One region of the Pseudolabrys sp. FHR47 genome, then DNA from elsewhere that is predicted to be linked to it. Evidence: riboswitches for the same ligand, from Rfam matches in the RefSeq annotation. Region 1 holds a riboswitch; the other holds the start of a gene.

What was found. A riboswitch is a leader RNA that binds a small molecule or an ion and turns the genes downstream of it on or off. The one in region 1 is predicted to bind cobalamin.
Positions count from the first base shown of each region.
Region 2: another riboswitch for cobalamin. It lies ahead of E8Q40_RS09350 (TonB-dependent siderophore receptor); the one in region 1 lies ahead of E8Q40_RS19855 (ribonucleoside-diphosphate reductase subunit alpha).

Region 1 covers NZ_CP039740.1:4,077,286-4,081,403, reverse strand. Annotated here, with positions in the region: gene E8Q40_RS19855 (ribonucleoside-diphosphate reductase subunit alpha) at 1-2,139, opposite strand, end outside; cobalamin riboswitch at 2,236-2,462, opposite strand; gene E8Q40_RS19850 (imelysin family protein) at 2,983-4,118, shown strand, end outside.
Region 2 covers NZ_CP039740.1:1,899,373-1,903,490, forward strand. Annotated here, with positions in the region: gene E8Q40_RS09340 (chemotaxis protein CheW) at 1-282, opposite strand, end outside; gene E8Q40_RS09345 (tetratricopeptide repeat protein) at 791-1,342, opposite strand; cobalamin riboswitch at 1,497-1,781, shown strand; gene E8Q40_RS09350 (TonB-dependent siderophore receptor) at 1,995-3,935, shown strand; gene E8Q40_RS09355 (hypothetical protein) at 4,031-4,118, shown strand, end outside.

The sequences.
Region 1 (4,118 bases):
GCCGTCGAAACTCGGATAGCGGCCGCGCTCGGCGGCGAGATCGCAGGAGGCCGAAATGGCGTGGAACGAGATCGCTTCCATGCTCTCGTCGGCGAAGGCCACAGCAGCATCGGATGCATAGGGCAGCCGTAAAGCCTGCAAGGCATCCTGAAAGCCCATGATACCGAGCCCGACGGGGCGATGGCGCAGGTTCGAGCGTCGTGCCTCCGGGATGGTGTAGAAATTGATGTCGATCACATTGTCGAGCATGCGCATCGCCGTGGTCACGGTATGCGCCAGCCTGGCGTGATCGAGCCCGTTCGGGCCGACATGGGCGAAGAGATTGATCGAGCCGAGATTGCACACTGCAACTTCGTCGGCCGAGGTGTTCAGTGTGATTTCGGTGCAGAGATTGGACGAATGCACCACGCCGACGTGGCCCTGCGGCGAACGGATGTTGCACGGGTCCTTGAAGGTGACCCAGGGATGTCCGGTCTCGAACAACATAGTGAGCATGCGGCGCCACAAATCCGAAGCGCGCACCTGCTTGAACACCTTGATCTCGCCGCGCGCCGCCTTGGCCTCATAGGTCTCGTAAGCGGCCTTGAAGGCCGGGCCGTAAAGGTCGTGCAGATCGGGCGTCTCGTCCGGCGAGAACAGGGTCCAGCCGGCGTCCGTTGCAACGCGCTCCATGAACAGGTCCGGCACCCAGTTCGCTGTGTTCATGTCATGGGTGCGGCGACGGTCGTCGCCGGTATTCTTGCGCAGGTCGAGGAACTCCTCGATGTCGACGTGCCAGGTCTCGAGATAGGCGCAGACCGCGCCCTTCCGCTTACCGCCCTGGTTCACGGCGATGGCAGTGTCGTTGGCGACCTTCAGGAATGGCACGACGCCCTGGCTTTCGCCATTGGTGCCCTTGATGTGTGCGCCCAGGCCACGGACATTGGTCCAGTCATTGCCGAGGCCGCCGGAATATTTGGCGAGCAGGGCATTATCCTTGATCGCCTTGAAGATGCCGTCGAGATCGTCGGCGACGGTGGTCAGGAAGCAGGACGAGAGTTGCGGCCGCGTTGTGCCGGCGTTGAACAAGGTCGGTGTCGAAGCCATGAAGGCGAAGGACGACAACAGATCGTAGAACTCGATGGCACGGGCCTCGCGGTCGATCTCGCGCAGCGCCAGACCCATCGCCACGCGCATGAAGAAGGCCTGCGGCAGTTCGAAACGCGTGCCGCGTACATGCAGGAAATAACGGTCGTAGAGCGTCTGGAAGCCGAGATAGTCGAATTGCAGGTCACGCTCGGGCTTGAGCGCGGCGGCGAGCCGGGCGATGTCGAAGCGGCCGAGTTCGGGATCGAGCAGTTCATTGACAATTCCGGACTTGATATAGAGTGCGAAGTATTCGGCATAGCGTGCGCTCATCTCCGCCTGCGTCGCTTCACGCGGATGGCCGGAAACGAAGCTCAGCGCCTCGCGGCGCAATTTGTCGAGCAGTAGCCGCGCGCTCACTTTCGAATAGTTCGGCTCAGTTTCAATCAAAGTGCGGGCGGCAAGGATCGGCGCCAGCGCCAGTTCGTCGAGTGAGATGCCGTCATAGAGATTGCGGTGGGTTTCGGTGGCGATCGCCTCCACGGAAACGCCGTCGAGTCCGGCGCAGGCTTCCGCGATCACGGCATCGAGCCGCGCGGTGTCGAGCGAGATAAGGGAGCCGTCGTCGAGCTTGGTTCGCAGCACCGGAATGGCAACGACAGTTGTCGACGCTGGCCTGGCCTTGGCGCGCTCCTGCGCGCGCTCCTCGCGATAAAGCACATAGGCGCGCGCGACCTTGTGATGCTCACCACGCATGAGCGCCAGTTCGACCTGATCCTGAATGTCCTCGATATGGAAGGTGCGCCCGGCATCGGCGCGGCGGGTGAGACCGGCGACGATCTGCCCGGTCAATGCCTCGACGATGTCATGCACGCGGCGCGAGGCCGCCGCGCTGTGGCCCTCGACCGCGAGGAACGCCTTGGTCAGGGCAACAGAGATCTTCGATGCGTCGAAAGCCGTGACCGCGCCATTGCGGCGGATGACCTGGTAGCCGGGCTCTGCAGGGGTGGAGGTTGCCGACGGGACGGGAACAACAATGTTCGACGAGTAGGAAACATCATGCGCGAGAGACATCGGCTCATTCCATATGTTGGAGCGGAGCCGAAGGTTCGCGCGCAGCATTCCCCGTTACGGAAAGCCGTTGGCGATCCACCGGGGCACCCCGCCCGAGGACGTACATCTGGTCACGGCAGGTCTCCTGGCTCGCGGGTCGTAGCGTTCGTCTGGCCTTCCCGAATCCGATGAGATTCAGTGGCTTTACTGTCGACGTCGGCTCGCCGCTTACAGTTGCGGGGGCAGCGCCGGCCTTGCCCTTTTGTCCTTGGACACTGGGCGCACCGGCTTCCCTCTTGGCCCCTGATCTTGCGATTCAGAGGACCGTGACAACTACATTTAGTATCCCGTTCGCCCCGAGTGTCAATGCGGCGGCGGAAAAATTCTGTGTCGCGAATCGGCGTCTGTTGATTGCGGGCCTAGTGGCCCGTCGATGACTGCGATGAGCAGGCGGCGGCTTCGCGATGGGCGAGCCAGCGCCCTGCGAGTGCCGGCTGCGGTCGCCGCGCGAGTAGGAGTTCGACACGAAGGATCGAACACGCGGTCGCTATCGATCCTGCTCGTCGATGACGCCGAATGATCGACCAAACACACACGATGTGACTCGGTGAACAAGCGCGACGGACGCATCCTGCGGCGCCGCTGATTGCTGCCACATTCATGGTGCGTGCCGAGTCGAACGAATGACGCGCTTTCATTCACGAGTCGGCTGAAGGTATGAGCCGCGTCGCACTTTCAGATTGGAATAAGTTGAAAGAGATATTTCGTCATCAAAAACGTGCGTTGGTGGTAGTAACGTCGATCGTATCGTGCATATTTCGGCCGCGTCACCGCTCATGCCTTTGCGGCTGGTCTCGATGGAGAATGAAAATGATTGCGCATTTGCGACTGTTGATAGCGACCGTTTTTATTGCGCTGTACGGTGTGATGCCTGCCGCGGCGCAGACGCCCGGCGCCAAGGCGGTTCTGACGACTTACGCCGACATCGCGCTCGCCGGGTATGAGGATTCGCTGGTTGCGGCGAAAGCGCTCGATGCCGCGATCAAGTCGCTGATCGCAAATCCGAGCAAGAAGGCGCTCGATACGGCGCGTGCGGCGTGGAAGGCAGCGCGCATTCCCTATATGCAGACCGAGGTCTATCGCTTCGGCAATCCGATTGTGGATGCTTGGGAGGGGCGCGTGAATGCGTGGCCGCTCGACGAAGGATTGATCGACTATGTCGATGCGAAATACGGCAAGGAGTCCGACAAAAATCCGCTCTACGCGGCAAATGTGATCGCCAACAAGAAGCTGACGGTTGTCGGCAAGGAAGTCGACGCCTCGCAGATCACCCCGGAATTGCTGTCGGAAGTTCTCCATGAAGCCGGCAAGGTCGAGGCGAATGTGGCGACGGGATATCACGCCATCGAATTCCTGCTGTGGGGACAGGATATCAACGGCACCGATGCCGGTGCGGGCACGCGTCCTTACACCGACTTCGATATGAAGAAGTGCACCGGGGGCAATTGTGACCGCCGCGCGAAGTATCTCGCCGTGGCCAGCGCACTGCTTGTTGCCGACCTCGAAGAGATGGTCGCCAACTGGCGCAAGGATGGTGCCGCGCGCAAGAACCTGCTCGATGGCGAACCCAAGGCCGGCCTGGCGACGATCCTCAAGGGTATGGGCTCGCTGTCATACGGCGAACTCGCGGGCGAGCGCATGAAGCTCGGTCTGCTGCTGCACGATCCGGAAGAAGAGCACGATTGCTTCTCCGACAACACGCACGTCTCGCACCTCTACGATGCCATCGGCATTCGCAACGTCTATCTCGGCACCTACAAGCGCTCGAACGGCAAGGTGATTAAAGGCGCGTCGATCGCTCAATTGGTGGCGGCCAAGGACGCAGCACTTGACCGCGAGATCAAGGGCAAGCTCGACGCCACTGTCGTGAAGTTCCAGGTGATCGACAAACGTGCGCGCGAGAAAGAAGCCTACGATCAGATGATCGGAGAGGGCAACAA
Region 2 (4,118 bases), 2.2 Mb from region 1:
CGGCGAAGTTTCGGTCAGTCCTTGCCCAAAGCGGCATCGCAGATCGACGATCGGGACGATGGCGCCGCGCAGATTGAGCACGCCGCGCACGTAATCCGGTTGCTTGGGCAAGTGCGTGATGTCCGACCAGCCCTTGATCTCGCGCACGGCCATGATGTCGACGCCGTATTGCTCCTCGCCGATGGCGAAGCTGATGAACTCCGTGACGGCGGAGGTAGCCGTAACGGTTGCATGATTTGTGTCGATGGTTGTGGCATGTGCAACCAACGATGGTATCGGCATGGATGGGCTCGAGGAAGCTTGTGACATTCCAATGGGTCCTTATTGTCCCGGCAGGCAGACAACAGTCGACGAAATGCACGGCTTTACAGGCCGAACATGAGGGCTACGTGATCGGCTGATCAACGTCACAACCCCGTAGTATTAAAATACCTTGTTTACCTTAAATATTAATTGATTTTATTCATAATTTGTTTAGTTCATTGAGTTGTAAAATACAACCATTTAGAGTGCAATCGAAGAGGATTGAGTTGCAAATTGCCGAGCAAAAAGATCGCCTTGGCGAAAATCCGGAATTGCGGCGCCAGCGCGTTCTACAGGGAGGCGGGTGGATATTTGGGGCTGTATCGCAGCGGTCGATGTCGCTCACGCGCGAATCGAATCGCGTTCGTGCCACGCTCTGCGTTCTGTGATGCGCTGATCGCGGCAGGCAAAAAAGAACCGCCGGGCATTGCCCCGGCGGTTTAACAATGACGCTCGCAATCGTCGCCGGTTACGGCGCGTGCGGCGATCAGTAGGTGCCGGTGCCGTCAATCACCGATTTAAGCTCGACGTACTCCTTGCAGCTCGTATTGCCGCACAGCGAAGCCACCTTGGTCAGGTATTCCTTGGCCTTGACGCGGTTGCCCTGTTCAGCCTGCCACATGCCGTAATAGGACCATGTGCGGGTATGCTTCGGGTCGGCCTTCAGCGCTGCCTCGTACCAGATCTTCGATTGTTCGTAGTTACCCATGCGGCGGTTGGCATAGCCGATGTAGTTGGCGACATCGGGATTGTCGTCGCGGCCGAGCGCGTGCATGGCGGCAATGCCCTTGTCGTATTGACCGGCGAGGATCATGTCGCGGGCGGCACGATAGCCGCGGACAAATTCGTCATAGGCTTTTGCGTGAGCAAGCTGCTGTTCGGGCTGCTCGATCGCGCTGCCTTTCTTCTTTTCCTTTTTCTTGTCATCGGTCGGCGTGTCAGTTCCTGCCGCGTAGACAGCATTGAGGCCGACGGCGGTGACGAGCAGAGCCGCGGCAGCGACCGCGGGGAGGTGGCGGAAGAAGCGGGAGAGGATCATGGTGACTGGACCTCTTGGGTTGAACCGGCACAGCAACAGTAGGTTACGACAGTTTGACTGCCTGACGAGAAAAACATTCCGTGAAGCCGGTTTAATCCCTTACCCGCGAAATTTCGCTGTGGGGACGGCGCTTGACTCGTCCTGCGGTTCCATTGAATGATTTGCCTGTGCTGGTTCCCCGGGTCGCTCCGGGGACGAAAGAGGGAACACGGTTGGCCGCAATGTCGCCGGGCGATAGTTGTCGCTTAGCGATTTTGCGCATTCCGTGGCTGCCCCCGCAACTGTGAGCGGCGAGCCCGCGTCCGAACGGCCACTGGGAATTCTCCTCGGAGCTTGTCTCCTGCGAGAGCCTGGGAAGGCCGGACGCAACAAGGCGTTTTTAAAAGCGCCAGGCTATGACCCGCGAGCCAGGAGACCTGCCAGCGCAGTCACCCAACCGGTGGACGGGCGGTCCATACGGAGCGGCGCTTTCGCAGCGGTGACGTCAATGCCGGTGCGATGGTCCGTTGGAATGGTTTTTCCCGCGAACATCGGCAGGTGAGCGTCTCGAGGCGTCAATCGTCCGCGTTGCGTTCGCATGTTCCTCGCACCGGGTTTTGGTTTCACCCGGCGCGCCCGTTCGAGGACGGGCGCCATCGAAGGAATGTGCGTTATGGGGGCTCGTTTTCATCTGGCTGCCGCGAGTGCGGCGGCCGTCATTGCCGCGGTGCAGGCCGCATCGGCTCAACAATCCGAACCGGTCGTGCTGCCGGAGGTCTCGGTCAGCGCCACCGGCATAGCGACGCCGCTCGACCAGATCGGCAGCTCGGTGACGGTCATCACCGCCGCCGACATCGCCCGCACCCAGCGCCGCACGTTGCCGGACGTTTTGAACAATGTGCCCGGCCTCAACGTGGTGCAGACTGGCGGCCCGGGCGGGCAAACCGCGATCTTCATGCGCGGCACCAATTCGAACCACGTCAAGGTACTTCTCGACGGCATCGATATTGGCGATCCGACAACGCCGAACGGTGCGATCGATCTTGCCCATATCGCCACTGGCGACATCGAGCGCGTCGAGGTGCTGCGCGGGCCGCAGGGCGGTCTTTACGGCGCTAATGCCATCGGCGGCGTGATCTCGATCACCACCAGGAAAGGCGAGGGGCCGGCGAAGGCCACGGCCACGCTCGAAGGCGGCGCGCTCGGCACCTTCAACCAGTCGGCGGCGGTCAGCGGCGCCAAGGATCGCTTCGACTATGCCTTCAGCGTCGCGCATCTGCGCTCGACAAACATCGACGTCACGCCGACTTACGTGCTGCCGGCCGGGCAGGGTGCCAATCCGAATTCCTACGACAACATGACCTATTCGACCCGGCTCGGCGCGAAGGTGACGGACGATCTCAAAGTCAATCTCATCGGCCGTTATCTCGATGCCCGGCTCAAATACACCAACGACGATCCAAGCACATTTCCGACGGCGCCTTATGCGACCCGGTCCGATTACACCAGCAAGGCCTTCTTCGGCCGCGCCGAGGCTGTCTATGCCGCTTTCGATGGCCGCTTCATCAACACTGTGGGCGTCAACGTTTCCGATACGCAACGCACCAACAAGGACCCCAACGCCAATCCCGAAACGACCAATGACGGGACGCGCACGGCCGTGAATTGGCGCGGCGAGATCGCCGTCGCCAAGGGGCATACTCTGGTGATCGGTGCCGAGCGCTCGGACGAGCGCGCCAAGACGCAAACCTACGGGGCGTTCACCGGCACGCCGATTTCCTATTCGGCCAGCAACGGCAACACCGCCGGCTATGTCGAGATACAGTCGCAATTCGCCGAGCGCTTCTTCATCGTCGGCAATGTGCGCGTCGATGACGACGACATGTTCGGCAGCTACACGACCTGGCGCGTCGCGCCGGCTTTCGTCGTGCCGGGCAGCGAGACCAAGTTGAAGGGCAGCTACGGCACCGGCTTCAAGGCGCCGACCTTGTACGAGCTCTACGGCGTCGGCGACTACAGCTATGTCGGGAATCCAAACCTGAAGCCGGAAACCAGCAAAGGCTGGGAGCTCGGCTTCGAGCAGCCTTTGTTCGGCGACCGCCTGCGCTTCGGCGTCACTTACTTCCGCAACGACATCGAGAATCTGATCAACAGCGTGTTCACGCCGGTGAACACCTACGTCAATGTCGGCAAGGCCAAGACCGAAGGTTACGAAGCCTTCGTCGATATCAAGGCTAGCGACCGGCTCCGGTTCCGCGCCGATTACACGCGCACCGGCGCGACGGATGAGATCGCCAATACCGAGTTGCTGCGCCGGCCGAAGCACAAGGCCAATGTCACGGCGTCCTATCAGGCCAGCGATGCGCTCGGCCTTTCGGCGAGTGTTGTCTATGTCGGTCCGTGGATGGATTTCGACCGGCAGGGCCTTTGGTTCACGGCCCGCGATTTCCAAGGCTACACGGTGGTCAATATTGCCGCGAACTACGAGGTCAACAAGCAGGTCACGGTATTCGGCCGCGTCGATAACCTGTTCGACAAGCGCTACGAAGTGCCGGTCGGCTGGAAGGCGCCGGGTGTGGGCGTCTTTGGCGGTATCAAGGTCTCGACCCTGTAACGCCGAGGGAACAGCCTACCGCGCGGCCGCCGGCCGCGCGGTACACCTTCAAAAATTGGTAGGATGCCCCGGAAAGTGATTCCAGGGGGGCAACAATGCCACGTTCGCTACTGACCGCAGGTCTTGTGCTCATCGCGCTTGCAGTGGCGCCGGCGCGGGCCGACGATATTCTCGATGCCATCG